Regions from separate parts of the Citrobacter sp. C1 genome, predicted to be linked through region 3. Evidence: predicted binding sites of a transcription regulator. Region 3 holds the regulator's gene; each other region holds the start of a gene.
What was found. The regulator Fur, encoded in region 3, represses iron uptake genes when iron is present. The targets are predictions, from matches to a motif close to ATAATAATGAGAACNACTATCAA.
Positions count from the first base shown of each region.

Region 1: feoA (ferrous iron transporter A) is a predicted target of Fur. The motif match lies at 5,361-5,383, and genes of this name have one in related genera.
Region 2: sodA (superoxide dismutase [Mn]) is a predicted target of Fur. The motif match lies at 5,161-5,183, and genes of this name have one in related genera.

Region 1 is NZ_CP115035.1:309,402-319,847, reverse strand. It holds gene envZ (two-component system sensor histidine kinase EnvZ) at 1-1,215, opposite strand, end outside; gene ompR (two-component system response regulator OmpR) at 1,212-1,931, opposite strand; gene greB (transcription elongation factor GreB) at 2,158-2,631, shown strand; gene IB214_RS01480 (Tex family protein) at 2,728-5,061, shown strand; gene feoA (ferrous iron transporter A) at 5,492-5,719, shown strand; gene feoB (Fe(2+) transporter permease subunit FeoB) at 5,738-8,056, shown strand; gene feoC ([Fe-S]-dependent transcriptional repressor FeoC) at 8,067-8,303, shown strand; gene bioH (pimeloyl-ACP methyl ester esterase BioH) at 8,379-9,149, opposite strand; gene gntX (DNA utilization protein GntX) at 9,187-9,870, shown strand; gene nfuA (Fe-S biogenesis protein NfuA) at 9,929-10,446, shown strand, end outside.
Region 2 is NZ_CP115035.1:4,832,354-4,842,799, forward strand. It holds gene cpxP (cell-envelope stress modulator CpxP) at 1-377, opposite strand, end outside; gene cpxR (envelope stress response regulator transcription factor CpxR) at 528-1,226, shown strand; gene cpxA (envelope stress sensor histidine kinase CpxA) at 1,223-2,596, shown strand; gene yiiM (6-hydroxyaminopurine reductase) at 2,663-3,337, opposite strand; gene IB214_RS23115 (dihydrodipicolinate synthase family protein) at 3,490-4,380, shown strand; gene sodA (superoxide dismutase [Mn]) at 4,469-5,089, opposite strand; gene IB214_RS23125 (L-fucose/L-arabinose isomerase family protein) at 5,345-6,766, shown strand; gene rhaT (L-rhamnose/proton symporter RhaT) at 6,969-8,003, shown strand; gene rhaR (HTH-type transcriptional activator RhaR) at 8,000-8,851, opposite strand; gene rhaS (HTH-type transcriptional activator RhaS) at 9,004-9,852, opposite strand; gene rhaB (rhamnulokinase) at 10,156-10,446, shown strand, end outside.
Region 3 is NZ_CP115035.1:3,589,556-3,600,001, reverse strand. It holds gene IB214_RS17450 (PTS system mannose/fructose/sorbose family transporter subunit IID) at 1-592, opposite strand, end outside; gene IB214_RS17445 (PTS sugar transporter subunit IIC) at 576-1,337, opposite strand; gene IB214_RS17440 (PTS sugar transporter subunit IIB) at 1,348-1,821, opposite strand; gene IB214_RS17435 (BtpA/SgcQ family protein) at 1,814-2,545, opposite strand; gene IB214_RS17430 (PTS sugar transporter) at 2,560-2,982, opposite strand; gene IB214_RS17425 (sigma 54-interacting transcriptional regulator) at 3,132-5,858, opposite strand; gene fur (ferric iron uptake transcriptional regulator) at 6,135-6,587, opposite strand; gene IB214_RS17415 (ryhB-regulated fur leader peptide) at 6,580-6,666, opposite strand; gene fldA (flavodoxin FldA) at 6,877-7,407, opposite strand; gene ybfE (LexA regulated protein) at 7,688-7,975, opposite strand; gene ybfF (esterase) at 8,104-8,877, opposite strand; gene seqA (replication initiation negative regulator SeqA) at 9,073-9,615, shown strand; gene pgm (phosphoglucomutase (alpha-D-glucose-1,6-bisphosphate-dependent)) at 9,640-10,446, shown strand, end outside.

The DNA.
Region 1 (10,446 bases), 1.8 Mb from region 3:
GCCCAGACCGGTACCGCTGGTACTGCGGGCACTGTCGCCGCGTACAAACGGCTGGAACAGATGCTTACGCTGCTCCGGCTTGATGCCCGGACCATCATCCTCGACCTGGAACCAGGCGCGATGTGGCTCTGTGCCACTGCTAACCTTAATCCAGCCATTACCATAGCGGGCAGCATTGACCACCATATTGGCGACCGCGCGTTTGATCGACAGCGGATGCATCTTCACCTGAATGAGGCCAGGCTGCAGCGCGGTATCAATCTCACGTTCATAACCGCTTTCTGCCGCAACGACTTCTCCTAACACCGCGTTCAGATCCGCCATCTCCATCGGCATCTCCTGCCCGGTGCGCAGATAGTCGATAAACTGTTCGATAATGGCGTTACACTCTTCGATGTCCTTATTGATGGACTCCGCAAGGTAGCCGTCTTCTTCCCCCATCATCTCGGTCGCCAGGCGGATACGCGTCAGCGGCGTACGTAAATCGTGGCTTACCCCGGCCATCAGCAGCGTTCGGTCATCGGCCAGCTGCTTCACGCCCGCCGCCATATGGTTGAAGGCTCGGGTCACCGAGCGCACCTCAGAGGCACCATATTCTCGCAGTGGCGGCGGAATAATACCTTTACCCACCTGCAACGCCGCATGTTCCAGATCCACCAACGGCCGGTTCTGGATACGAATAAACAGCCATGCACCACCGATTGCCAGCAGCATGATCGCCAGCGTATAGCGGAACAGCGGCGAGAAATCGCCCTGATGAATTTCAGTGAGAGGAACGCGAACCCAGATATTCGGAGACAGCCAGGTTTTCAGCCACACGACCGGCGAGCTTTTGTTGACCTCAACGCGAACTTCCGTCGGACCACCCAGCTGCTGCGCCATCTGATGACTTAAGAATTCATAGTGCTGCGCCCAACGCAACCCCGCTTCTTCAGCGGCTTCGTTGGAATAGAGGGAAATCCCCAGCTCACGGTAAATTTCCCGGCGGAATGCGGGAGGCACGACCAGTTGCGTGCCGTCTTCCAGCTGCAGTTTATCGGTCATCAGCATACGGACTTCGTAAGCCAGGACCTTATTAAACTGCTGGAGGCTCGGCAGGATCGCGAAGTTCAGCACCACCAGATAAGTCGTCACCAGGCTGGCGAACAGCAAGGTGACGATGAGCAATAACGTGCGAGCAAACGAACTTCGTGGCGAGAAGCGCATTCGCCTCATGCTTTAGAACCGTCCGGGACAAAGACGTAGCCCAGACCCCATACGGTCTGAATATAACGTGGATGTGCCGGATCTTCTTCCACCATACGACGCAGACGGGAAATCTGCACGTCAATAGAACGTTCCATCGCGGAGTACTCGCGACCACGGGCCAGGTTCATCAGCTTATCACGGGACAACGGCTCACGCGGGTGACTGACCAACGCTTTCAGCACGGCAAATTCACCGCTGGTCAGCGGCATAGGTTCATCTTCACGGAACATCTCACGGGTGCCGAGGTTCAGTTTGAACTTACCAAAAGCGATAACCGCTTCTTCCTGAGACGGCGCGCCCGGCAGTTCATTTGCCTGACGACGCAGTACGGCACGAATACGCGCCAACAGTTCACGCGGGTTAAACGGTTTCGGGATATAGTCGTCAGCGCCGATTTCCAGCCCAACGATACGGTCAACCTCTTCCCCCTTCGCCGTCACCATAATGATCGGCATTGGGTTGCTCTGGCTACGCAGGCGGCGGCAAATCGACAGACCATCTTCACCTGGCAGCATCAAATCCAGTACCATAAGGTGGAAGGATTCACGGGTCAGCAGACGATCCATCTGCTCAGCGTTTGCGACGCTTCGAACCTGGAAGCCCTGCTCGGTCAGATAACGTTCCAGTAGCGCGCGCAGGCGCATGTCGTCATCGACCACCAGAATCTTATAGTTCTCTTGCATTGTTATTACTCCCAAAGGTTCGCAACAATTGTAAGTGTGTATTCTTAAGAAAGCTCACCTGAGTAACCAGCAAATTCTGGTATGAATTCCAGGCTAAATTGTTACAAAGCATATTAAACAGCAGCTTAAGTATACAATGTTTCTCGTAATACATTATTTATTCTGTTGATATGCTCACGTAATACCAATTGTGCGCATCATCACAGAATCAAGGTAAAACAATAAGATGAAAACGCCCCTGATAACCCGTGAAGGGTATGAAAAACTCAAACAAGAGCTGAATTACCTCTGGCGTGAAGAGCGCCCGGAAGTCACCAAGAAAGTGACCTGGGCCGCCAGTCTGGGTGACCGCAGCGAAAACGCTGACTACCAGTATAATAAAAAGCGCCTGCGCGAGATCGACAGACGCGTCCGTTATTTGACCAAGTGCATGGAGAATCTAAAAATTGTCGATTACTCCCCTCAGCAGGAAGGAAAAGTGTTCTTTGGCGCATGGGTTGAGATTGAAAATGATGACGGCGACATCCGCAAATTTCGCATTGTCGGCTACGATGAAATCTTTGGCCGTAAGGATTACATCTCTATCGACTCACCGATGGCGCGCGCCCTGCTCAAAAAAGAGGTCGGCGATCTCGCGGTAGTGAACACCCCTGGCGGAGAAGCAAGCTGGTACGTGAATGAGATTGAGTACGTTAAATAAGACGGAACAATCCGAAGCCCCTGCTGATGGCTGGCATTTTTGCCAGTCAATCCGTATAACTATCCCCTGATTTTTATCCTAAAGACGAAGCTATCCATGATGAATGATTCTTTCTGCCGCATTATCGCAGGTGAAATTCAGGCTCGTGCTGAACAGGTAGAAGCTGCCGTTCGCCTGCTTGATGAAGGGAACACCGTGCCGTTTATCGCACGTTATCGTAAGGAAATCACCGGCGGTCTGGATGACACGCAGCTGCGTAATCTGGAGACCCGTCTGGGATATCTGCGGGAACTGGAAGACCGCCGTCAGGCGATCCTCAAATCTATCGGCGAGCAAGGCAAACTGACCGACGATCTGGCGAAAGCGATCAACGGCACGTTAAGTAAGACCGAACTCGAAGACCTCTACCTGCCATACAAACCTAAACGCCGCACCCGTGGGCAAATCGCCATTGAAGCGGGTCTTGAGCCGCTGGCCGACCTGCTGTGGAACGATCCCTCTCACGACCCAGAAACCGAAGCAGCCAAATACATCAATGCCGAAAACGGCGTGGCGGATACCAAAGCGGCTCTCGACGGCGCGCGCTACATTCTGATGGAGCGTTTTGCCGAAGACGCCGCGCTGCTGGCAAAAGTCCGTGATTACCTGTGGAAGAACGCCCATCTGGTTTCCATCGTAGTGAGCGGGAAAGAAGAGGAAGGCGCCAAATTCCGCGACTACTTCGATCACCACGAACCTATTTCCACCGTTCCTTCTCACCGAGCACTGGCGATGTTCCGCGGGCGTAACGAAGGCGTGCTGCAGCTTTCTCTGAATGCTGACCCGCAGTTCGATGAGCCGCCAAAAGAGAGCCACGGCGAGCAGATTATCCGCGATCATCTGGGTCTGCGCCTGAACAACGCGCCGGCGGACAGCTGGCGTAAAGGCGTTGTCAGCTGGACATGGCGCATCAAAGTGCTGATGCACCTCGAAACCGAACTGATGGGCACCGTGCGCGAACGTGCGGAAGATGAGGCCATTAACGTCTTTGCCCGCAACCTGCACGACCTGCTGATGGCCGCTCCGGCCGGGTTGCGTGCCACTATGGGTCTCGATCCTGGTCTGCGTACCGGCGTGAAGGTCGCGGTTGTTGACGGGACCGGCAAGCTGGTGGCGACCGACACCATTTATCCGCATACCGGACAGGCAGCCAAAGCCGCCGTTGCGGTGGCCGCGCTGTGCGAAAAATACAACGTTGAGCTGGTGGCGATTGGCAACGGTACCGCATCGCGTGAGACCGAACGCTTCTTCCTCGACGTGCAGAAACAGTTCCCGAAAGTGACCGCGCAAAAAGTGATCGTCAGCGAAGCCGGGGCCTCGGTGTACTCTGCTTCTGAACTGGCGGCGCTGGAGTTCCCGGATCTCGACGTTTCCCTGCGCGGTGCGGTGTCTATTGCCCGCCGTCTGCAGGATCCGCTGGCCGAGCTGGTGAAAATCGACCCGAAATCGATCGGTGTCGGCCAGTACCAGCACGACGTTAGCCAGACCCAGCTTGCCCGTAAATTGGATGCGGTAGTCGAGGACTGCGTAAACGCCGTCGGCGTTGATCTGAATACCGCCTCCGTTCCGCTGTTGACTCGCGTAGCCGGTTTAACCCGCATGATGGCGCAGAACATTGTTGCCTGGCGTGATGAGAACGGTCAGTTCCAGAACCGTCAACAGTTGCTAAAAGTCAGCCGTCTGGGGCCTAAAGCCTTTGAGCAGTGCGCGGGCTTCCTGCGCATTAACCACGGCGATAACCCGCTGGATGCCTCAACCGTTCACCCGGAAGCCTATCCGATAGTGGAACGCATTCTGGCCGCCACCGAGCAGTCGCTGCGCGACCTGATGGGCAACAGCACCGAATTGCGTAACCTGAAAGCAGCCGACTTTACCGACGAGCGCTTCGGGGTGCCGACCGTAACCGACATCATCAAAGAGCTGGAAAAACCGGGTCGTGACCCGCGTCCTGAGTTCAAAACCGCACAGTTTGCTGACGGCGTAGAAACCATGAACGATCTGCTGCCGGGCATGATTCTGGAAGGCGCAGTCACCAACGTCACCAACTTTGGTGCGTTTGTCGATATCGGCGTTCATCAGGACGGTCTGGTGCATATCTCCTCGTTATCGAACAAATTCGTTGAAGACCCGCACACCGTGGTAAAAGCCGGCGACATTGTGAAGGTGAAAGTGCTGGAGGTTGATCTACCGCGTAAGCGTATCGCCCTGACCATGCGTCTGGACGAACAGCCGGGTGAAACCAATGCCCGTCGCGGCGGCGGCAACAACGAGCGCGCACAGGGTAACCGCCCGGCGCCTAAAGCCGCAAAACCCCGTGCTCGTGAGGCGCAGTCAGCCGGTAACAGTGCGATGATGGATGCACTGGCGGCGGCAATGGGTAAAAAGCGCTAGTGTGACGCGTGTGCCGGATGGCGGTGTAAACACCTTAGCCGGCCAACTTGTCGTTATTAATTTGTAGGCCGGATAAGACGCGCGAGCGTTGCCATCCGGCCTATTTAATATATTTATCGCTTTCCGTCACAATATATTTATCACTTTATTAACAGCTGAAACCTTAATTAAACATTAATAAATTCCAATAGTTTCTCCCGCGAATCATTCGTGTCAGACCTGAATAAATGTTGAGCCATATCAAAATTGACTCAAATTATTCGCCAATCCAACATTCCGTCACATTTATTCTATTGATGATAGAAACCATTCTCATTATCATTGTTTTGTTGATTATTTACTCTTTCCTTCGTTGGCTAATCATCTGGTCTCATGCCGCCTTTCGCCCCATGAGGTAATCATCCAGTTAGCGAGATATAAGTAGGTCCCTATGCAATTCACTCCAGACACTGCTTGGAAAATTACCGGTTTTTCTCGTGATATCAGCCCGGCGTACCGGCAAAAGCTCTTGTCGCTCGGCATGCTGCCAGGCTCATCGTTCAATGTGGTTCGCGTCGCCCCATTAGGCGATCCTATCCATATTGAAACACGCCGAGTCAGCCTGGTGTTGCGGAAAAAAGATCTGGCGTTATTAGAAGTGGAAGCGGTTTCCTGTTAATACAGTGAGTCTATAAAAATGAAAAAACTAACCATTGGTTTAATTGGTAATCCTAATTCCGGCAAGACAACATTATTCAATCAGCTTACCGGCGCGCGTCAGCGTGTGGGTAACTGGGCTGGCGTTACCGTTGAGCGCAAAGAAGGTCATTTCTCGACAACTGACCATCAGGTTACGCTGGTGGATTTACCCGGCACCTATTCTTTGACGACAATCTCATCGCAGACCTCCCTCGATGAGCAAATTGCCTGTCACTATATCTTAAGCGGCGACGCTGACCTGCTGATCAACGTGGTTGATGCCTCAAACCTCGAGCGTAACCTCTACCTGACGCTGCAACTGCTTGAACTGGGGATCCCCTGCATCGTCGCGCTGAACATGCTGGACATTGCTGAGAAGCAGCAAATCCGGATTGATATCGATGCCCTTTCCGCCCGTCTGGGCTGCCCGGTGGTGCCGCTGGTCTCAACCCGTGGTCGCGGGATTGAAGCACTGAAGCTGGCTATCGATCGCTACAAAGAAAACGACACCGTCGAGCTGGTACATTATGCCCAACCGCTGCTGCGTGAAGCCGAGTCTCTGGCTGACGCGATGGCCAAAGAGATGCCGCAGCAACAACGTCGCTGGCTCGGTCTGCAGATGCTGGAAGGCGATATCTACAGCCGCGCCTACGCGGGTGATGCGGCACAAAATCTGGATGCCGCGCTGACTCGCCTGAGTGAAACAATGGACGATCCGGCGCTGCATATTGCTGATGCACGTTACCAGTGCATTGCCGCCATCTGCGATACCGTCAGCAACACCCTGACCGCAGAGCCAAGCCGCTTCACCACCGCGGTCGATAAGGTCGTACTTAATCGCTTCCTCGGCCTGCCAGTATTTCTGTTCGTAATGTACCTGATGTTCCTGCTCGCCATTAACATCGGTGGCGCGCTGCAGCCGCTGTTTGACGTCGGTTCCGTGGCACTCTTTATCCATGGTATTCAGTGGATTGGCTACACCCTGCACTTCCCGGACTGGTTAACCATCTTCCTGGCGCAGGGTCTTGGCGGCGGGATTAACACCGTGCTGCCGCTGGTGCCGCAAATCGGCATGATGTACCTGTTCCTCTCATTCCTCGAAGACTCCGGCTATATGGCGCGTGCTGCGTTTGTGATGGATCGTTTGATGCAGGCTCTGGGATTACCGGGTAAATCGTTTGTCCCGCTAATTGTCGGCTTCGGCTGTAACGTCCCTTCCGTGATGGGCGCACGCACGCTGGATGCACCGCGTGAACGTCTGATGACCATCATGATGGCGCCGTTTATGTCCTGCGGTGCGCGTCTGGCGATTTTCGCCGTGTTTGCTGCGGCGTTCTTTGGCCAGAACGGCGCGCTGGCCGTCTTCTCACTGTACGTACTGGGTATCGTCATGGCGGTACTGACCGGCCTGATGCTCAAGCACACCATTATGCGTGGCGAAGCCACACCGTTCGTGATGGAACTGCCGGTTTACCACATACCGCACGTGAAAAGCCTGGTCATTCAGACCTGGCAGCGCCTGAAAGGCTTTGTCCTGCGCGCCGGTAAAGTCATCATCATCGTCAGTATTTTCCTCAGCGCGTTTAACAGTTTCTCCCTGAGCGGAAAAATCGTCGATAACATCAACGACTCGGCGCTGGCGTCCGTCAGTCGCGTAATCACCCCTATCTTCAAACCGATTGGCGTACACGAAGATAACTGGCAGGCCACCGTGGGTCTGTTCACCGGAGCCATGGCAAAAGAAGTGGTTGTCGGTACGCTGAATACGCTCTATACCGCTGAAAATATTCAGGAAGAAGAGTTCAACCCGGCCGAGTTCAACCTCGGTGACGAGTTAGCAGGTGCGCTGGGTGAAACCTGGCAAAGTCTGAAAGATACCTTCAGCCTGAGCGTGCTGGCTAACCCTATCGAAGCCAGCAAAGGCGACGGTGAGATGGCAACCGGCGCAATGGGCGTGATGGGTGCGAAGTTCGGCAGCGCCGCCGCCGCGTACAGTTACCTGATTTTCGTGCTGCTGTATGTCCCGTGCATTTCGGTAATGGGCGCTATTGCTCGTGAATCCAGCCGTGGCTGGATGGGCTTCTCCATTCTGTGGGGACTGAACATCGCCTACTCTCTGTCGACGCTGTTTTACCAGACGGTCAGCTACAAAGAGCATCCGACCTACAGTCTGGTGTGCATTTTAACCGTCATTCTGTTTAACATCGTGCTGCTGGGAATGCTGCGCCGCGCACGCAGTCGGGTAGATATCGAACTGCTGGCGACCAATAAGACGCCAGGTTCCTGCTGTGCCAGCACCACCGGCGATTGCCACTAGGCGGTGAATGATGGCATCGCTTATTCAGGTACGTGATTTACTGGCTCTGCGGGGGCGTATGGAGGCAACACAAATCAGCCATACGCTGCACACCCCGCAGCCGATGATTGACGCCATGCTGAATCAGTTAGAACAGATGGGTAAAGCAGTACGTATTCAGGAAGATGCCGACGGGTGTCTTTCTGGAAGCTGCAAGAGTTGCCCTGAAGGGAAAGCCTGTCTGCGCGAGTGGTGGGCATTGCGCTAACCTGTTGCAATAGGCCGGATGGCGCTACGCTTATCCGGCCTACAAATAGCCCCAATCCCCGAGCGGGATACAGCGCTAGATCTGCTGCTTCAACGCCACCAGCGCGGCACAGAACTCAGCAGGATGCGAAATAAACGGCGCATGTGCCGCTTTGGCAAATATCAACGACTCACTCTGCGGCCACAGTGCATCCAGCATCGGCACGACTTTACGCGGCACCAGACCATCGAGATAGCCGTACAAACGCAGGAATGGCATGCCCAGGGCGCAGAGCGGCTCACGCAGATCGACCATTTTCAGGATCTCCAGCCCACCATTCAGCACCGCCACATCCGGCATCGGTAACGCCAGCACCGTTTTCTTCAGCGCTCGCGCATCCTGACGCGCCGTCTCCGTCCCCATCGTTTGCAGTGCCAGGAAACGCTCCACCGTCCGCTGGAAGTCTTCGCTAAGCTGCTGCTGGAAGCCCGCCAGCACTTCGGGCTTAATGCCAGGCCACTCATCGCGTGCGCTAAAGCATGGCGAAGAGGCGACGGTAACCAGCGCCTGCACGCGCTCAGGATGGGTCAACGCCACCTGACTCGCCACCAATCCGCCCAGACTCCAGCCCAGCCAGATGGCTTTCTCCGGAGCCTGTTGCAAAACGCACTCCGCCATTTCTTCCAGCGGCATCGCACCAAAACCCTGACTGCGCCCAAATCCCGGTAAATCAACCAGGTGCAGCGTAAAATGCGAGCTTAATTCCTCACTTATGCAATGCCAGACTTCCGCATTCAGTCCCCATCCGTGCAGCAGCACAAGATGGCAATTTCCCGAACCCCGGGTCTGCCACCAGATGTCATTCATCAGTTACTGTTCTCTTTTGACCAACAAGGATGAACCTATGCTAACAGTACCAGGATTGTGCTGGCTATGCCGAATGCCGTTAATGCTCGGGCACTGGGGAATGTGTTCCGTTTGCACGCGTGCAACGTGTCAACATGTCTGCCTGTGCCCACAGTGCGGGCTGCCCGCCGCCCACCCCGATATTCCCTGCGGACGCTGCCTGCAAAAGCCGCCGCCGTGGCAGCGACTGATCGCGGTCAGTGACTACGTGCCGCCGCTGAGCGGGCTTATCCACCAGCTGAAGTTTTCCCGGCGTAGTGACATCGCCCCCGCACTGTCGCGCTTGATGTTGCTGGAGGTATTGCAGGCTCGCCGTACCCGTGGCCTTCCCCTGCCGGATCGGCTGATTAGCGTTCCACTCTGGCAACGCCGCCATTGGCGCAGGGGATTTAATCAAAGTGACTTACTGTGTCGCTCACTGGCACGCTGGCTGGGCTGCGACTGGGACGGTCAGGCCATCACACGAACTCGCCCCACCGCCACACAGCACCATCTCAGCGCCCGATTACGCAAACGCAACCTGAAAAATGCGTTTCGCCTTGAATTGCCGGTGCAGGGACTCCATATGGTTGTTGTGGATGATGTCGTCACTACCGGAAGTACCGTCGCGGAGATCGCGCAGCTGCTTTTACGCAACGGCGCGGCGACTGTCCAGGTATGGTGCCTGTGTCGAACCTTGTAGAGCCTCGATGATGGGCGTATTATAACCAAGTAAAATAGTCAACTATTAGGCCATTACTATGATCCATATTTCCGATGCTGCACAAGCGCACTTTGCCAAACTGTTGGCAAATCAGGAAGAAGGGACACAAATTCGCGTATTTGTGATTAATCCCGGCACGCCTAACGCTGAATGCGGCGTTTCTTATTGCCCGCCGGACGCCGTGGAAGCAACCGACACCGCCATTAAATTTGACCTGCTGACCGCTTACGTTGATGAACTGAGCGCACCGTACCTGGAAGAGGCAGAAATTGATTTTGTTACCGACCAGTTAGGCTCCCAGCTGACCCTGAAAGCACCTAATGCGAAAATGCGTAAAGTGTCTGATGACGCACCGCTGATGGAACGCGTGGAGTACATGCTGCAGTCACAGATTAACCCACAGCTGGCTGGCCACGGTGGCCGTGTCTCCTTGATGGAAATCACCGACGAAGGCTACGCAATTCTGCAATTCGGTGGCGGCTGTAACGGCTGTTCAATGGTCGATGTCACACTGAAAGAAGGCATCGAGAAGCAGCTGCTGGCTGAATTCCCGGA
Region 2 (10,446 bases), 1.2 Mb from region 3:
GGCGTTAACAGGCGATACATCTGGTTGCGGACCTTGGCGATTTCAACCTGGCGGGCAACCTGCTGTTGTGCCATCTTTTCTGCCTGAGCGCGCACAGCGCTTTCATCAAAATTCTCTGCGGTGACAAGACGATGCATTGTCTCCATTTCGCTAACATTAACAGGAGGCTGCTCATGTCTGGCCTGCTGCATTAAATCTCGCATCTGTTGACGTTGATGTTCGGTTAAACTGATACCGTCAAACATGTGGCTCTGCGCATTACGTTGCGAAGAGCTTTCACCCAGGTGCCAGTGATCGCCTGTGACGACTTCAGCTGCATGGCTAAACGTACTGAGTGCCAGCGTTGAGGCCATGACGGCAGCGGTAACTTTGCCCATCACTTGCTCCCAAAATCTTTTCTGTCGCGATTCAACGAGAGACAGTTTACGATTCGGGCTGCAAACATGCGTCAGGGGGTGTAAAACAACGTAAAGTCATAGATTAGCGCCGCCTGATGTCGTAATTTCTGCCTCGGAGGTACGTAAAAAATGAATAAAATACTGCTAGTTGATGATGACCGAGAGCTGACATCCCTGTTAAAGGAGCTGCTCGAAATGGAAGGTTTCGATGTGCTGGTTGCCCATGATGGGGAGCAGGCACTGGAGCTTCTGGATGACAGCATCGATTTACTTTTGCTCGACGTCATGATGCCGAAGAAAAACGGCATTGATACACTGAAAGCACTTCGCCAGACACACCAGACCCCCGTAATCATGCTGACCGCCCGCGGCAGCGAACTGGATCGCGTACTCGGCCTTGAGCTGGGCGCGGACGATTATTTACCCAAACCGTTTAACGACCGCGAACTGGTCGCGCGTATCCGCGCCATTCTGCGCCGCTCCCACTGGAGCGAACAGCAGCAGAACAGCGATAACGGCTCGCCGACGCTGGAGGTGGATGCGTTAAGCCTCAATCCAGGTCGCCAGGAAGCCAGCTTTGACGGGCAAACCCTGGAGTTAACCGGTACCGAATTCACCCTGCTGTATTTGCTGGCGCAGCATCTCGGCCAGGTGGTTTCTCGTGAACATTTAAGCCAGGAAGTGCTGGGCAAACGCCTGACACCGTTCGATCGTGCTATCGACATGCATATCTCGAACCTGCGTCGTAAGCTGCCGGAGCGTAAAGACGGGCACCCGTGGTTTAAAACCCTGCGCGGTCGCGGCTATCTGATGGTCTCCGCTTCATGATAGGAAGTTTAACCGCACGCATCTTTGCCATCTTCTGGTTAACGCTGGCACTGGTGCTGATGCTGGTGCTGATGTTACCCAAGCTCGACTCACGCCAGATGACCGAGCTACTGGATAGCGAACAGCGCCAGGGGTTGATGATTGAGCAGCACGTTGAAGCTGAACTGGCGAACGATCCGCCCAACGATTTGATGTGGTGGCGTCGCTTGTTTCGAGCGATAGACAAGTGGGCGCCGCCGGGACAGCGGTTATTACTTGTTACGACGGAAGGACGCGTGATCGGCGCAGAACGCAACGAAATGCAGATCATTCGTAACTTTATTGGTCAGGCCGATAACGCCGATCATCCGCAAAAGAAAAAATACGGTCGTGTTGAAATGGTTGGGCCTTTCTCCGTCAGAGATGGCGAAGATAACTACCAACTGTACCTCATTCGGCCTGCCAGCAGTTCACAATCTGACTTCATCAACCTGCTGTTTGACCGACCGCTGTTACTGCTGATCGTGACCATGTTAGTCAGCTCTCCGTTGCTGCTTTGGCTGGCCTGGAGTCTGGCAAAACCGGCTCGTAAGCTGAAAAATGCGGCGGATGAAGTGGCGCAGGGTAACCTGCGTCAGCATCCTGAACTGGAAGCCGGTCCGCAAGAATTCCTGGCGGCAGGTGCCAGCTTTAACCAGATGGTGACGGCGCTGGAACGCATGATGACCTCACAGCAACGCCTGCTGTCGGACATCTCTCACGAGTTGAGAACGCCGTTAACGCGTCTGCAATTGGGGACCGCGCTGCTGCGCCGTCGTAGCGGCGAGAGCAAAGAGCTGGAGCGTATTGAAATGGAAGCGCATCGACTGGACAGCATGATCAACGATCTGCTGGTCATGTCGCGCAATCAGCAGAAAAACGCGCTGGTCAGTGAAACCGTGAAGGCGAATCACCTGTGGGGTGACGTGCTGGATAACGCCGCCTTTGAAGCCGAGCAGATGGGCAAATCGTTCACAGTTAACTTCCCGCCAGGGCCGTGGCCGCTGTACGGTAACCCGAATACGCTGGAAAGTGCGCTGGAGAACATTGTTCGCAACGCCCTGCGCTACTCACACACCAGGATTGAAGTGGGCTTCGCGGTGGATAAAGACGGGATTACCATCACCGTGGACGATGATGGTCCGGGCGTGAGCCCCGAAGACAGAGAACAGATTTTCCGTCCGTTCTATCGTACCGATGAAGCACGCGATCGCGAATCTGGCGGTACTGGTCTGGGTCTGGCAATTGTTGAAACCGCTATTCAGCAGCATCGTGGCTGGGTCAAGGCCGAAGACAGCCCATTGGGTGGTCTGCGCCTGGTGCTCTGGCTGCCGCTGTATAAACGTGCGTAATTGTGCCTGTTGCGCCGGATGACGATGCTAACGCATCTTATCCGGCCTACAGGTTCAATAATCGCCTTATTTTCCCCACAATCTCCGCGAATTATCTTCGATCTTGCCGCTTAAGCGGCGTTTCTGCATGGTTCTGGTCCAGCTCTTTGACAGCCCCGCCGCCGACAGCAAACGGTGATACTGGTCGTCATCAAACGGCATATGCCAGGCAATGGCGATGGCCTCTTGCACGCTAACGTCACTCACACGAGACGCCAGTACCAGCGGCGCATCCGCCGATACCATGCCGGGTGCGATAACGCTGCACAACCAGCCGGTCTTGCCCGCATCCTGCATCTGGCTTGCCATGTCGCTAATAGCAAAATGAAAATTCAGCTTAAAACACGGCGAGCGTGGCTGTGTGACCTGAATCAGCGCCTCACCCCACTGGAAGATATCACCAATAAAAACATTCTCTTCCGTCATGCCCTGCGTTGACAGGTTCTCGCCAAAAGCGGGCGCGACAAACAACTCTGCCTGTTCAGGAAAAGCCTGTCGCCAGTGTAGGTAGTGTTCACGCGGATAATGGCACAGCGCGCGGTCCGGCCCACCGTGAATTTTCGTTTCTGCCTGTTCATCCCCTGCCAACCCTAATTCGGTCAGCATCAGCTCGCCATCGACCTGAACTTTCGCAATCGCACTGGGGCGGCTTCCCGTGTAATCCCGAATCTTGCCTGCAAATACATCAACCGGATATCGCATCTGTTCCCTCTCCCGATAACTTTTCCCCATTACACCCTATTTATTCTACCCTATTCGCTCAAAATGAGAGCACGGTTGGTGTGAAACGTAGGGACACATGCTATCAATGTAAGTTGGTTTTGAAACAACATTTCAATGAAGGAGTCGACAACGTGACGGGTCAATCGCAATTTGCTGGCGTCTGGTGTCCTTCCATTACGCCAATGGACAATGACGGCAAGATCGATTTCAACGGTCTGAGCCAGCATCTCAAACGCCTTACCGAGGCACAGATCGACGTTATTTTGCTGATGGGAAGCATTGGGGAATTTGCCTCCTTTACGCTCGACGAAAGGCTGCAGTTGATCCGTGAAGCCCGAGCTATGAGCTCGCTGAAGATGGTCGCCAACGTCTCATCCACCTGCCAGAATGATGTGCTACTGATGGCGCAGGAAGCGTATCACGCGGGATACGATGCCGTCATGATCCTGCCACCTTACTATTACGGACAAACGGCAACGCAGCTGCTGAGCTACTTCCGCCAGTTAGGGCAACAACTCAGCGGTCAATGGTTTGCCTATAACTTCCCGGCCCGTACCGGCTGTGATTTAACACCTGAGCTGGTTGCTACCCTGGCCGGGGAATTCCCGAACTTCGCCGGTATCAAAGACACCGTGGACTGCCAGTCCCATACCCGCAGTATGATTCAGACCACCCGCGCTGTACGCAAAGATTTTGCCGTACTCTCCGGTTACGACGAATATTACATCCCCAACCTGCTGGCAGGCGGCGCGGGGATTATTTCTGGCCTAAATAACGTGATGCCTGAGCTGTTTGTCCACGCACGCGAGGCGTTTAAACAGGGCGACCTGGCAGCGTTGCGTGATATTCAGGATAAGATTGGCACGTACATGTCCATCTACGCTATTGGCGAGGATTTTGTCACCACCATTAAAACCGTGGTGTCGCGTAAGTTTGGCTATTGCACCGGCGTTTCGCGTAATGCAGGTGGGGAGTTAAACGAGGACCAATGCCGAATAATTGATGAGGTGTTTGGGCGTTAATATTACCCGGCCCGCATCATGATGTGGGCCGGGTAAGTGCATCAGGCAATACAGCGTTACCGCTCTACGCCATCAGGCTGTATGGGGCTTATTTTTTCGCCGCGAAACGCGCCGCAGCTTCGTCCCAGTTCACCACGTCCCAGAACGCTTTGATGTAGTCCGGGCGACGGTTCTGGAATTTCAGGTAGTAAGCGTGTTCCCAAACGTCCAGGCCCACGATCGGGAAGCCGGAAGCGCCAGAGATAGCCTCACCCATCAGCGGGGAATCCTGGTTGGCAGTAGAAACCACAGCCAGTTTGTCACCTTTCAGTACCAGCCATGCCCAGCCAGAACCGAAACGGGTTGCCGCTGCTTTTTCAAATTCAGCTTTGAAGTTATCAACAGAGCCAAAGTCGCGTTCGATAGCCGCTTTCAGGTCACCCTGCAGCGTAGTACCGGTTTTCAGACCTTTCCAGAACAGGCTGTGGTTAGCGTGGCCGCCTGCGTTGTTACGCAGTACGGTTTTCTTATCCGCTGGCAGCTGATCCAGTTTAGTGATCAGCTCTTCAACAGGCAGGCTAGCGAATTCAGGCAGGCTTTCCAGCGCAGCGTTCGCGTTGTTTACATAGGCCTGGTGGTGCTTGGTATGGTGGATTTCCATCGTCTGCTTATCAAAGTGCGGTTCAAGGGCATCATAAGCGTACGGCAGGGATGGCAGTGTATAACTCATAATCATCTCCAGTATTGTCGGGCGGCCAGTGTTAACGCCGCGTAAGCAGTTGAGTCATTATAGTTAATTAAATGATATTGAAAATGATTATCAATGCCGTATTTTTTACAGGGTTATTGCAAGATGAAAATGTGAGCGCCACCGGGAAAATCAGGCGAATTTTGCCAACCTGCGTAGGAAACAGGCAGCGACATAAAGGACATGGGAGACAAAGCACGAGATAGTCTGCGGATTATCTCACAAGGAAATATTGCTATGTCTGTCAACATCGCCCTTTTCGGAATCGGCCTCGACACATACTGGCCCCAGTTTGCTGGCCTGGAGTCACGCTTGCAGGGTTACCTGCAAACGATTGATGAGCGTCTGACGGCGCAACAGGCCACCGTCATTAATGGCGGCCTGATTGATAACGTCGATAAAGCCGATGCTCTTATCAGGCGATTACAACAGCAGCCGGTCGATGCGGTCTGTCTTTACATTAGCACCTACGCACTCAGCGCAACGGTTCTGCCCCTTGTACAGAGTATCAATAAGCCAGTTATTATTATGGCCCTACAGCCGGAGCCTGGTCTGCCCTATTCGGCAATCCGCCAAATTCCCGATCGGGGCGGACGTACTGGAGAGTGGCTGGCGCACTGCCAGGCCTGCAGCGCGCCCGAACTGGCAAACGTATTTAATCGTGCGAATATCCGCTTTCAGTTGATTGTTGGTGCGTTACAGGGCGATGAGTACGTCTGGCAACAAATGGCACAGTGGTTACAGGCCCTTAATGCCCGCCAGATGCTGGCAAACTGTCAGGTCGGCGTACTCGGACACTATTATGACGGCATGGTGGACGTTTACAGCAATATGACGAACCTGTCCGCCAAATTGGGCGTACGCTTTAAGCCACTGGAAATGTGTGAGCTGGCGGAATACCGCGAGCAGGTCAGCGAGACAGATCTCAGCGTCAAACAACAGGAAATGTACCGTGTACTTCAGCTGGATCCGACATGCGAACCGGCAGAGCTTGATCGCGCACTTACCACCGCCTGCGCCATGGATAAACTGATTGCCCAGAACACACTCGGTGCACTGGCCTACTACTACGAAGGTAGAAACGGCAATGCTTACGAGAACATCATCACCTCAATCATTCTTGGCAACACACTACTCACCCACCGTGGTATTCCCGTGGCAGGTGAATATGAAATCAAAAATGTACTGGCGATGAAAATTCAGCAGCTTCTGGGGGCGGGTGGTTCATTCTCTGAGCCATATGGAATTGAATTTATTGATGATGTTGTATTGTGGGGACATGATGGCCCGGCGCACCCGCTGATGGCCGATGGTCCGGTGCGTCTGGTTCCGCTGCCGGTTTATCATGGTAAACCGGGTAAAGGTGTGTCTATCCAGATGACCGTGAAACCGGGCCCGGTAACCTTTCTTTCGGTCATTGAAGATGCCGAAAACGGGGTGCGTTTGCAGTATGCCGAAGGGGAAGCAGTGGCAGGTGAAGTCCTGGATATCGGCAATACCAACAGCCGCTATCGCTTCCCGTTATCGGCTCGCGATTTCACCACACAATGGTGCATGGGCGGTCCAGCCCATCATTGCAGCATTGGCCTTGGTCATCATGGTGAGGTACTGGAAAAACTCGCCTGGCTACTCGGTATTCAGACGGTAAAAATCTGCTAACCCTTAATATTATCGCCCTTCTCAAAAAAGAGGGGCGGATCAGCATTTGTGATCAACATCCTTTTCATCCCCTGAATTTTGCCAGCATTGCCCATCCTACGGCAGCATGCTGAAGGTTAATTCATTGCTCACTCTTTAGACTTTTGAATATCAAAACGGGTGATTTTCATCCAGTTAGAACGACAATTTAAAAGGAACCAGAATGGGTAACGCAATTACGATGGGGATATTATGGCATCTTATCGGTGCCGCTAGTGCCGCTTGTTTTTATGCCCCTTTTAAAAAGGTACAGCACTGGTCCTGGGAGACCATGTGGTCCATAGGCGGTTTTGTTTCATGGTTGATCCTGCCCTGGCTCGTCAGCGCAATCCTGCTGCCAGACTTCTGGGCCTATTACAGTTCATTCAGCGCGTCCACACTACTACCGGTATTTTTATTCGGCGCAATGTGGGGGATCGGTAATATCAACTATGGTCTGACCATGCGCTATCTCGGCATGTCGATGGGGATCGGCATCGCTATCGGCATTACGCTGATTGTTGGCACCTTAATGACACCAATCATTGCCGGTAAATTTGACGTGCTCATCGGCACGCCGGGTGGGCGTATGACCCTGCTTGGTGTGCTGGTCGCGCTGATCGGCGTGGCGATAGTCACTCGAGCAGGACAGTTAAAAGAACGCAAGATGGGTATCAAAGCCGAAGAGTTCAACCTGAAAAAAGGTCTAATACTGGCGGTGATGTGCGGCTTTTTCTCCGCAGGGATGTCCTTTGCCATGGATGCGGCTAAACCGATGCACGAAGCCGCCGCTGCGCTCGGTATCGATCCTTTGTATGTCGCTCTGCCAAGCTACGTAGTCATTATGGGCGGCGGTGCGGTGATCAACCTGGGATTCTGCTTCATTCGTCTGGCAAAAATGAAGAACCTGTCGGTAAAAGCCGACTTCTCGTTAGCAAAACCACTTATTATCAGCAACATCCTGTTCTCAGCCCTTGCCGGTCTGATGTGGTATCTCCAGTTCTTCTTTTACGCCTGGGGCCATGCCAAAATTCCAGCGCAGTATGACTACATGAGCTGGATGCTGCACATGAGTTTCTACGTCCTGTGCGGCGGTATCGTCGGCCTGATCATGAAAGAGTGGAGCAATGCGGGAAAACGCCCTGTCAGCGTGCTGAGCCTCGGCTGCGTGGTGATTATCCTTGCCGCAAACATTGTCGGTCTGGGAATGGCCAGCTAGTCCTGCGGATTACTGAGATGACGCCACTGGCTCGGCGTCATCCCGGTTTCTCGCGTAAACACCACCGAAAAGTAGTTACTGTCCTCAAAGCCACAACGCATAGAAATCTCACCAATCATCAACTTGCTATGTTGCAGCAAATACTGAGCGTGGCAGACCCGCACCTGTCGAAGATACTGGTTGATGGTCATTCCAGTCTGGCTGCGAAACTGCTGACGCAGCACGCGCTCGCTGCACTGCTCCCGTTGACAGAATTTATCCAGTTCAAAGGTATGCTCATGGCTGCCGGCCAGCGCAGTGATCAGCTTATCCAGCAGTGTCTCACTGGTGGTGGCCGGGAGCCTATCCGTGGCATAACGATGGCGCTTGAGAAGCGTCACCAACTGTCCGAACAACAGCTCCGCCATATCATTACATAACGGATCTCGCTGCTGGCTTTCGTGTTCCAGTTGGCTAATCACCTGTCGAGCCTGAGCCATACCGGCACTGCCCAGCCGCCAGTGGGGCTGGCACGGCGTGCCGTTGTTAAAACCGGGGATCACATCTTCCCATCCCAGATTCAGCGTCAACCGCTCAGGGCAGTAGATAATATTCTGCAGGACGAGGTCGTTAACAGAGGTGTACGAGTGTTTGTCTGCGGCGCGAATGTAAAACAGATCGCCACGGGTTATTCGATACGGCCGATCGTTGAGAACATGCAGACCATTGCCACGCCAGACCATCACCAGCTCACAAAACTCATGAGTATGTTCGGCAAACACATCCTGCGGATAGCGATCGGCGACGGCGACGGCCTGCTGTTCGCTCGCAAAAAAGTCTGATTTCAGAAGGACTAGCTGATTCGCCACCACATCACCTCAACCTGAACGCTTGCCGGATGCGCTGCGCTTATTCGGCCTACAGGGCATTCATGTAGGCCGGACAAGGCGCAGCCGCCATCCGGCATTAAAGGGTATGATTATCAGCAAACGGACGGTAAAAAACGTTGATAGCTTTCGCGTTACTGGAGGCTGCTTCCGGCCATGACGTCGCGGCCCTGGCGAATATCGCGCGGTGACCAGTTAAACTCCCGGCGAAATAGCGTCGAAAAGTGGTTACTGTCGCCAAAACCGCAGCGATAAGCGATGTCCGTAACGCTGTCATCGCTATGGCGCAATAAGTGCCGTGCTTTGATTAGCCGCAGGCGATTGAGATAGCGCTGCGGCGTCAGCCCGGTTTGCTGTTTGAGCTGGCGGTGCAAGGTGCGTAAAGAGAGCGAAAACTGCTCAGCCACCGCATCCCAGCAGACTTCGTCGGCAAAATTATCTTCCAGCCACGCCATCAGCCGGTTTAGTCGCGCATCGTTATCCGCTGCCGCTTCCATCAGACTACTTTTGCGTAGCAGCACCAGCAGTTGCATAAACAGGATCTCGCGATTGGCCGCCGTCGGCGTATCCATCTCCTCACCAAGATGCTCTATTTGCCCCACCAAGTGACGGACCTGCTGCAGTACGCCCTGATTCACGCGCCAGTGGGACGGATACTGACCGTTCTGCTCCTGAGGTAACAACTGGTTTAACCCAGCCAGAAACTGAAACGCATCCGGGGAACGATACAGTACATTTGTCAGGCACAGGTTGTCAGTATGTTCATATAAGTGTCTGTCATGATCGCGGACAAAACAGACCGTCCCGCCGCTAATGGTGTAGGGCTGTCCATTGAAAACATGAATACCTGTTCCATGCTCAACTATCACAATTTCATGAAAATCATGATGATGCTCGGGAAAAGCAGTCTGGGGCAGTCGCGGTTCGATCGCCACAGGCGCTTTACCTGTCGGAAAAAAATCCACGCAATGCAGTACGGTCATGATGACTTCCTTCCAGATCAAATGAACATGGCTGCATAGTAATTAAGGGTTATGACCCTCACCTTAAATTTTTGACGCCAAAGTGCGTAAACACGGTTAATTCTTCAAGAAACGACAGGAAAGATCGGGAAATGCGGAAGGGGTCACATCAGACAAAATCCCGCCCATTACACGAAACTGTGAACAGCATCACGTTCACCTTTGCCATGCTGCCAGCGGCTTATTGTGACTGTCACTAACAAGAAGGTACGCCGTTCCAGGGGTTCTTAGACTGAGTGCAATAAAACTCAGAAGGACCTCGCTATGACTCTTCGCCATTGTGTCGCTGTCGATCTCGGCGCATCCAGCGGACGCGTAATGCTGGCACGTTACGACAGTGACCACCGCACCCTGACGCTGCGTGAAATCCACCGTTTCGCGAACTGTCTGCAAAAAACAGACGGTTTTGACACCTGGGATATCGACAGCCTGGAAAACGACATTCGCCTGGGGCTGAAGAAGGTCTGCGATCAAGGCATCCTGATTGACAGCATCGGGATTGATACCTGGGGCGTGGATTACGTCCTGATCGGTAAAGACGGTCAGCGCGTCGGT
Region 3 (10,446 bases):
CTCCTATGACCATCAGCCCCAATATTGCCGCACCGTAGGTGATTTTCTGCATCATTCCCGACTCCTCCATTTTTTTGAAGAAATCAGCACCCAGTCGGTAACCGCCCATCAAACAGAAGTAGCGGATAAAGTAGTGGGGAATGTTAAACACCAGCAGGAACAGTAGCGGTCCCAGAATATTGCCGGATGATGCTAATGAAATCCCCAACCCCGCGGCGATAATACGCAGCGTTCCCCAGAAGAATGAATCACCAATACCCGCTAATGGACCCATCAGCGATGCCTTCACGGCGTTGATTGAGCTGGCGTCGAAGTCATCGTCGAGCATCCGGCGCTCTTCCATGGCTGACGTAATCCCCAGCGGCAGCGTCGACAAGTGAGGCGTGGTATTAAAAAACTCCAAATGCCGGACCAGCGCGTCGGAGATTTCCTGGTCGGTTTTACACGTTTTACGGATAATGGGCACCATCGAAAAGGTATAACCCATATGCATCATACGCTCATAGTTCCACGACGATTCCATGGTCAATGAGCGGAAATAGACGCTCCAGAGATCGCGTTTGGTAATTTTGACATCAGAATTCGTTGTCATCGATGACCTCTTGTTTTTTTGCTTCGTTATTAACGAGTACGATTGCGAGGAACAGGCCAAACAGGGCGATCCCGACCAGCGGTAGTTTTAAATATGCCGCTAGTAGAAAACCAAAGAAGAAATAGGGGAATACTTTTTTGTTGATGATCATTCTCGCCAGCATGGCAAAACCGAGCGCCGGTAAGATGCCCGTGGCGATAGTCATTCCCGTCATAATATCTTTGGGGATCGATTCGAGAATGGCATTAACCACCGGCGTCCCAACATAAAAAGCAAAACCAACCAGAATCGCAAACGGCACGGAACAGGCGAGGGTAGAGTAAATATGCATGCGGACCACGCCGCTGATATTGGCATTTAACGCATGTTTGTCTGCGCGACGGCAAAATATCGGCAAGACAAAGATATACACGGCGTTTTGTAATACCAATACCAACGTAGCAATAGGTACCGCAAGAGCTACGGCAGTGGCCACGTTTTGCCCAGAGGCAATGGCAAAGGCGGTGCCTAAAATACCGCCAGACGTCACATCAGGGGGATTAGATGCGCCAATCTGGAATGCGCCTAACAGCACAAGTTCAATGGCCGAACCAATAATGATGCCATTGGTGAGATCGCCCATAATTAGCCCCACCAACGGCCCCATTACGATCGGACGTCGGAGCATGGCGGTACCGAAGATGGAGTCCAGGTAACCGACACAGGATAAACCACCCAATAAAAAGGATTGCATTAGTAAGCTCATATCCACTACCTCATCCCAGTAAGGCGATAGCTTTCAGTCGGGTATCGTTCGGTACTTGCCTGATCTCAAGTTCGACACCTTTGTTATCCAGTTCTTTTAATTGTGTAACGTCGTGGTCGGTAATAAATATGGCTTTTGATATTTGACGCGTGCCCGGTGCAGATTTAATCCCACCCAGATTGATACTGACAATTTTTTCGTATTCCATTGCCAACGCGTGTGCATCATTAATCGATGCAACAACAATAAAGAGGTTATATTTTTCTGTCGCGCCGCTTTGTAAGGCTTTGATCGAATCTGCAATATTTTTAATAACCAATTTAACGTTATTCGGTCGCGCCAGGCGCATGGCCGTCATTTTTAACTCATCATTGATGATGTCATCATTGGCAATAAGAATGCAATCGGCCTGCAGCGCCGCAGTCCAGGCAAAAGCTACCTGGCCATGTAATAAGCGATGGTCTACACGTAATAATTTAATCATTTTGTTTAACCTTTTGCATTAGCTGTGAAACGTGTTCGGCACAGACATCGCCGGTGTCTTTATAGGTATCTTTGAAATAACTTCCTACCACTGCACCTGAACCCATGGTCAACTGATGCTGACAATTGTCGAGGGTGATCCCGGCACCAATAATTAATGGAAAGTCACCAATGATGGCCCTGAATTCGCGGATTTTATCTTCATCTGTTTCCTGTCCGGTGGCATCACCGGTGACGACAATGGCGTCACAGCGTTGCATCCCTAGCGTCAGGTCTTCCTGCAAGCTGCGTCCAGATTTGTAGGGTTGATACTTGAAACGTACACCACCGAATACGGCAAAAGAAGCATTGCGACGATTTTCCTCAATAAATTGGGCAAATGAGAGGTCTTCATCGACAGGCAAATGTCCGGCAACAGAATCTAACTGGATAAAGCTGGCGTGATATTTTTTGGCTAACTCAAACCCTTTCTTATCATCGTCTAACAGATTGACGCCGTAGGTAATACCCGGTTGAGTGCTGTCGAGGTAATGCAGCACGCTTTCAACTTGTGCAGGGGTGCCAAAATAGTTTTCAACAATCACCGCATCTACGCCATTTTGTTGATAGATAGCGATCTCTTTTTTTGCATTTTCGAGGACATCACGGTCGTTTTCACCTTTCAAATGCAGCATGGCAAGAATGAATTTATTGTCACCAAATAACGTTTCAACTTTATTTTTCATGTTCGCTCCTGGCATTAAAAATCATCTGATTTTGGGGTGCTGTTGAATAACACATCATTGCAGTACTGGATGGTTTCTTTGGATTCCAGAACGGCGGTTCTAATTAGCGCTTGGGTGTCGTCGGTATCGGGGTTTTCCAGAATCAATGCAATCAGTAACGGTAAATTGAGTCCGGTGATTAAATGCAGGCGCGGATCGTCAAGATGAGTAATAAACTCGTTAGTCACGCTTCCCTTAGAGATATCGGTGATCACAATGGCTTCATCTTGGCTGCCCAACGTGCTCATGAATTTTTGTACGCTGAGTTTGATATCAGGCACATCCTCGGTGTAGGCACACAGCGTGGAAATATCTTCATTTTTACCCACGACCATTTCCAGTGAATCCCTGATTCCATCAGCAAATCTGCCATGACTGGCGAACAAAAACTTACGCATACCGCTCCATGCTCCACAATGAGTGACGACACTACAGGCGTCGCCATAAATGATGAGACTGAATTGAGATAGCAGGAATCATGCCAGCTAATGTCAAAACGGAAGGAGGTGAGAGGGGAGGGTTAATCCATTAGTATGATTTTAAAGGATTAATTTGATTTTATAATATCGTAAATATAGCCGATTTCGCTGAACGGAATGGTGACACTATAGGTATCTTCTATGACACTAAAGGCATCCTGAATCATGCACAGTGTTTCTTTATCACTTTGACTAAGCGTCTGCTGTGCCGGGTAGTTCTCAAGAGGAATCTGACGAATCAAACGTTCCAGCATGCAGCTGGCATGGACATACAGGTTAATCTTCGTCTCATTGGCTAAGCGTTTTTTGAGTAATCTTTCGAGAGTACTGATACAGATATCAAGGTGCTCAAGGATTTTTCCGGTATCCAGAATCGTCAACTGAGCGATGACCCGCTTGAGCGAAAAGTTATGTACCAATCTGTCGTTGATGGTCTGAATCATATCGGTATCAGCAATGCCCTGGAAAACCGTTTCCAGGCGAACATCACCCCGGCCGCTGATCAGGTCATCCAATGAAATATAGGGAATAAAGGGGATATCCGGATTAGCTGTTCCGACAACAGCAATAATGTCATAGAACTGAGACAGTGACTGGCGGGAGGACTCTGAAAGCAGTAGCTGGTGGTCATAGGCGATAACATCCACCCCTGCTTCTTTCGGAATACTGTCTTCCAGCAATGTCTGTATTCGCTGCGCCGTACCCATTCCGGTATAGCAGCTGGTAATGATTACTGGGCGTTTGACCTGCTCTGAATAGATGATTTTACTGTCATTCTTTTGGTAAGAGGTGACGTTCTCAACAATGCTTTCCAGCGGAGCGTTATCTAATAATAACTCACCGACGTGTAGCGCCATTGCCGTGGAGACATTATTAATAATGGCGACAGGGAAATGGATGCTTTTATTGAACTCAGAGTAAATATCCGTTAACGACCCCATATCTACCAGAATGACCAGCCCATTGGACATATCATTATCATTAATGTACTGCAGTATATTACTGGCGATATCTTTGATGGCCGTGTCGATAGGCATATCGAAGGAGGCAAAAAGGGTTTCACCCAACATGCGGTTCACGACATTGGCAATACTGCTGGCCGTTGCATAGCCATGTGCCAGAATGACCGCTTTGGTTCGTGGTGCAACGGTCACCATCTTCATACTTTTCAAATATAGCGTGAAGAAAACGTCATCTTCCTGGGTAATCTTGAGATCAAATCGCTGGGCGATCTGTGTTGATAACATACTCGCAATCAGGTTCTCTTCTGCCAAATATTGGCTAATATACTGATGTAAATTTTTGAGCGTTTTTTTATGCGCCAGGATGCCGTCATTACCCTGCTTATTTTTAGTGAATAAATACCATGCTAAGCCGTACAGTCGATTACCGTTAAATTGGACCGAATGTTTGCTTTCTATCTGCTGAACAATATCCTGGATAGTATTGAGATGTGAATAAATGGTCGGGTGATCGTTTTGTGCCGTTGGGTTAAATATGATCTTATCGAACAGCGTATCGATTTCACGAGAGACTTCTGGGAGCAGTACATTTTCGCTATTTTGCTGAAACAGGCTGAAGATCTTATCCCAGAATTCACTAATAAAATGGTTCAACGGTACTACAGGGAGAACCAATTGCTGTAGCGTCATCGAAGGGGTAAATACGACAGCGGTTCCTACAACCTGGTGATTAATTTGCACACCATGCGGCATAAAGCTGTCTGGTAGATCGTCTAAGTGTAAAGAGAGGCACTGATCTGCTTGAGACTTTGCAAAACGCGTGGCACTCAGGCAGGTGATGGTATTTTTTAATTCACCGATATTTCCGCTGTAGATGTGTCGTTTTAAGACGTTCAGCACCTGTGGGGACAGTTTGATATTGCGCTTGAGCAGTTTCGACTCATGCAGGAAAAAGGCATAAATAAACTGGATTTTTTCCGCTTCACCGCGCTGTTCCAACGAAGGAATGGCAATATTCAGCGGGATACGACGTATAAACGTTTCCAGAAAATACTCTTTGGGCGAGACGGTTGTGGCGAAAACCAGTCTGACCTGAGCGCTGATTTCTTTTTCGCTTTCCCCCATGCGACGAAAACGCCCGGTATCCATAAAGGTGAATAACTTTTCCTGACCCTCCGGATGTAAGCGGTGGATCTCATCCAGAAATAGCACCCCTCCATCGGCTTTTTGCAGAAGTCCTTCGCTGGTTTTATCTGCCCCTGTAAATGCACCTTTGATATAGCCAAAGAGGTGACTCGAAAGTAATTCAGGGTTGTTGGCATATTGAGCACAATTGAACGCAATAAATGGCGCGGTGGGGGGCAGGATTTTCTTCTCCACAGCTCGCTGCCAGGATAATTGTGCCAGCATGCTCTTACCGCTGCCGGTCGGGCCATACAGCATTACTGACAGACCGTGAGGGGGATAACAGATCGCGGTATTCAATTTTTCTATAACGGGGACTAAACTTCCCTGGGAACCGATCAATCCGGCAAACGTGTCTTGTTGTTTATATTGATGCTTTTTTAGCTCAGCGGCGCCTGAGAAGACGGATTGACTGACACGAAAAAACTGTTCTTCAAAAACGGCTTTGTGCAGAAAATAGACGGGCCGGGTATTCAGTTTTATGACCAGATTATCGTCAATGAGCTGATTCAGATAGTGGCTGATGGTATTACGCTTCACATTGAAGTGTTCTGCCATCGTTTGGGCCGTATGAAAGTCGTCCAGCGAGTCAAAAGAAAAATGACGGGTCTCTTCTGCCAAAAATGCAAAGATCTCTTCTTTTAACACCGTGAGCCTCTTAACTGTTCCATGCGGGTTCTAACGTCTGGTGCGCATATAAAAGTAACAAAAATAAAATGTTGTGGGACATCATGGCTCATTTGGAGTTTTTGAGTCATCACGTTTTCTACGCGTGTTATTTTGATTTAGCCGCGGGGGAGGTTATCACATTTTGCGGATAGTCGGCGGATGGTTGGCGGTGATTGTGACTATTTCGTACTTAAATTTTACTGATACGTTAATCCCCGGCTCAACGTTGAGCGGGGGACTGACGTGATTCAAAACTTATTTTGCAACACCGTCGTGCGCATGCTCATCTTCGCGGCAATCGCCTTCAGCGCAGTGGCCGTAAAGATAGAGGCTATGGTTCGTTAAACGAATACCATGTTTAGTGGCAATCTCACGCTGGCGCGCTTCGATAGAGTCATCGCTGAATTCGACCACTTTGCCACAGTCGAGGCAAATCAGGTGATCGTGATGATGCTGTTGAGTCAGTTCGAAGACGGATTTGCCCCCTTCGAAATTATGGCGGGTCACGATACCGGCATCATCAAACTGGTTCAGTACGCGATACACGGTCGCCAGACCAATCTCTTCACCCATATCGATCAGGCGTTTATATAAGTCTTCCGCACTGACGTGATGGTTATCCGGTCCCTGAAGAACTTCCAGAATTTTTAAACGAGGAAGCGTTACTTTCAGGCCAGCCTTCTTTAATGCGGTATTGTTGTCAGTCATGCGGAATCTGTCCTGTAGCTAAACGGTTCACTTCATTAAAAGAAGTGACAGAAAATGCACTTGAGATAATGCGTATCATTATAGAACTGCCACGCCTAAATGAAAACTGCAAGCCTCTGGCAAATATTGTTAATCAAAACGTGGTATCGCCAACAAACACACTGTGCAATACCCGATTGGCATCCAGCCATTGTACAGGGTCAGGCGAGAAAGTTACAAATTTGTAGCAATTATTTTGATTGGTTTTATCTATTGATGCGGCACAGATGAAGATCTGCGCCGCACGAAATTAGGCGTTAATAATCTCGTCGAGATGCAGTTCTGCTGAAATCTGCTTAACCCATTTTTCAACGCGTTCTGCGGTCAGTTCAGGCTGGCGATCTTCATCGATAGCCAGGCCGACAAAGTGGTCGTCGTCAGCCAAACCTTTGGATGCTTCAAAGTGGTAACCCGCCGTTGGCCAGTGACCGACGATGGTTGCGCCGCGCGGTTCGATGATGTCGCGAATCGTGCCTAACGCATCGCAGAAATATTCTGCGTAATCTTCCTGATCGCCACAGCCAAACAAAGCAACCAGTTTACCGTTAAAATCAATGTCTTCGAGGGTCGGGAAGAAGTCGTCCCAGTCACACTGCGCTTCGCCGTAGTACCAGGTCGGGATGCCGAGCAGCAGAATGTCATACCCTTCCAGGTCTTCTTTGCTGCTTTTTGCAATGTCATGTACATCGGCAACGTCTTTACCAAGCTGTTTTTGAATCATTTTTGCGATGTTTTCGGTATTACCGGTGTCGCTGCCGAAAAAGATGCCAGTGATTGCCATGAGTAAAATAACCTCTTGAAACTTATTGAAATGGTGGTGGCGCATTGCCCACGGATAAGGGCAATCATAGCAGAACAGTCAGGCATGCGGAAACAGCAAACACGCTGGACTGCACTCTGTGCTACACGATTTATGATTTATACCCGTCATACTTCAAGCTGCATGTGCGTTGGCTTTCCTCGCTCACCCCAGTCACGTACTTATGTACACTCCTGGAGATTCGCTGCGTCGCCGCCTTGATGCAACTCGAATTATTTAGGGTATAGAGCAGAATTTCAGACTATGCCTGACCACGCAATGTGGCGAGTTGGATCATCAGCATTTCTTCAATGAGTTCACTGCGGCTCATATTACGCGCATCAGCCAGCTCATTCAGCGCGTCAACGGCGTCGGCGTTCAGTTTCAGTTCGACACGCTTAAGCCCACGAACTTTGTCGCGTTTAAGCTGATTACGTTTGTTAATACGTAACTGTTCATCACGCGAAAGCGGATTGGTTTTGGGTCGTCCCGGGCGACGCTCCTGCGCGAACAGATCTAATGTCGTACGGTCCGTTTGTTCTTTGGCCATGATCTTGGTGACTTCGGGGAAACAATCAGCCAGGCGTCTGCCCGGATGGATAGCGCGCCATCATACATCAGCAGGGGAGGCGCGCCAACGCCCACGCACGTAATCGCGCGCGGACGCTGAGTTTTTAATCAGTTAGCCTGTTCTGTCAGATAACGACGGATGGCGCGCAGCACGGCTTCGGGTTTTTCTGCATGCACCCAATGGCCCGCGCCGGCAATGACATGTGCCCGTGCCTGGGGAAATTGCGCCAGCAATGGGGCTCGATACGCTTCAGTAACGTACGGTGAGTTCCCCCCAGGGATGAACAGCGCCGGGTGATCCCAGGCCGGAATGGTTTCCCAGCCGACAATATGCGGATACTGATCCCACAATACCGGGACGTTAAAGCGCCATTCACCGTCTATAAATGATTTCAGCAGAAACTGGATCACGCCTTCTTCTTTAAGATGTTGGCGCATCACGCTAGCCGCCTGCTGGCGCGACGCGGCTTCTGTATCCGTCACCGCATTAATCGCCGCAAATATCTCATCGTGACGGCGGACCTGGTAATCAACCGGGGCAATATCGATAGCCACCAGCTTATCGATACGTTCCGGTGCCAGGGCGGTTAGCGCCATCACGGCTTTGCCCCCCATTGAATGGCCAATAAAGGTGGCTTTTTCTATCTGTTGGGCATCCAACGTATCCAGCAGATCTTGCGCCATCGCCGGGTAGTTCATCTCCGGAGAACGGGGTGAGAGGCCATGATTTCGCATATCAACCTGGATGATATTGTGATCGACAACCAGAGAGCGGGCCAGTATGCCCAGATTGTCCAGGCTGCCAAACAGCCCGTGCACCAGGACGATGGGAGAATTATTGTGCAGGTTTTGTGCAGATTGCGCTCGGATATTCAATTTCATGGCAAAGTTCTTTTTTTCACGCTAGCGGGTTAGGGTATCATGTTGACCATTCTGCCACACGGCTGCAACAACTACGGTTACTCCGAGTTTTTCCGGCCATCGGGCTTGACGCTATCCGCTGTTGGGATTTGCCTTTACACTACGCGTGTACAGTCCCAACAACTTGTATTCAGCTAAACACCGCACTGGATTAAGATGAAAACGATTGAAGTTGATGATGAACTCTATAGCTATATTGCCAGCCATACCAAGCATATCGGCGAGAGCGCATCCGACATTTTACGGCGTATGTTGAAGTTTTCCGCCGCATCACAGCCTGCCACGCCGGTGGTGAAAGACGTCCGCGCCGTGCAACCTGTCGTGGAAGCCAAGCCGGTTAACCCTGTAAAAGACAAAGTGCGCGCCATGCGTGAACTGCTGCTTTCCGATGAATATGCGGAACAGAAAAAAGCAGTGAATCGCTTTATGCTGGTGCTGTCTACACTCTATTCACTGGATCAACACGCGTTTGCCGAGGCAACAGAATCGTTGCATGGTCGCACGCGCGTCTATTTTGCAGCGGATGAACAGACGCTGCTGAAAAATGGTAATCAAACCAAGCCGAAACACGTGCCAGGCACGCCGTATTGGGTGATCACCAACACGAATACCGGCCGTAAATGCAGCATGGTTGAACACATCATGCAGTCAATGCAATTCCCTGCGGAATTGATTGAAAAGGTTTGCGGAACAATTTAATCCTTGCATTAGAAGGACCAGGCAATGGCAATCCACAATCGTGCAGGTCAACCTGCACAACAGAGTGATCTGATTAACGTCGCCCAACTGACGGCACAGTACTATGTACTGAAACCAGAAGCAGGGAATGCAGAGCACGCCGTTAAGTTCGGTACGTCCGGGCATCGCGGCAGTGCAGGTCGTCACAGTTTTAACGAACCGCACATTCTGGCTATCGCTCAAGCGATTGCTGAAGAACGTGCGAAAAACGGAATTACTGGCCCTTGTTATGTGGGCAAGGACACTCACGCGCTGTCTGAACCGGCATTTATCTCTGTACTGGAAGTGCTGGCGGCAAACGGTGTTGATGTCATCGTGCAGGAAAATAACGGCTATACGCCAACGCCCGCCGTGTCTAACGCTATCCTGGTCCACAACAAAAAAGGCGGCCCGTTGGCTGACGGTATTGTGATCACACCGTCCCATAACCCGCCGGAGGATGGCGGGATTAAATACAACCCGCCAAACGGTGGTCCGGCAGATACTAACGTCACTAAAGTGGTGGAAGACAGGGCCAATGCACTACTGGCCGATGGCCTTAACGGCGTGAAACGTATTTCACTGGATGCGGCGCTGGCGTCGGGTCACGTGAAAGAACAGGATCTGGTGCAACCGTTCGTTGAAGGATTGGCAGACATCGTCGATATGGCCGCGATCCAGAAAGCGGGCCTGACGCTGGGTGTTGATCCGCTGGGTGGCTCCGGTATCGAATACTGGAAGCGTATTGCTGAGCACTACAAACTGAATCTGACCATCGTTAACGATCAGGTTGATCAGACCTTCCGCTTTATG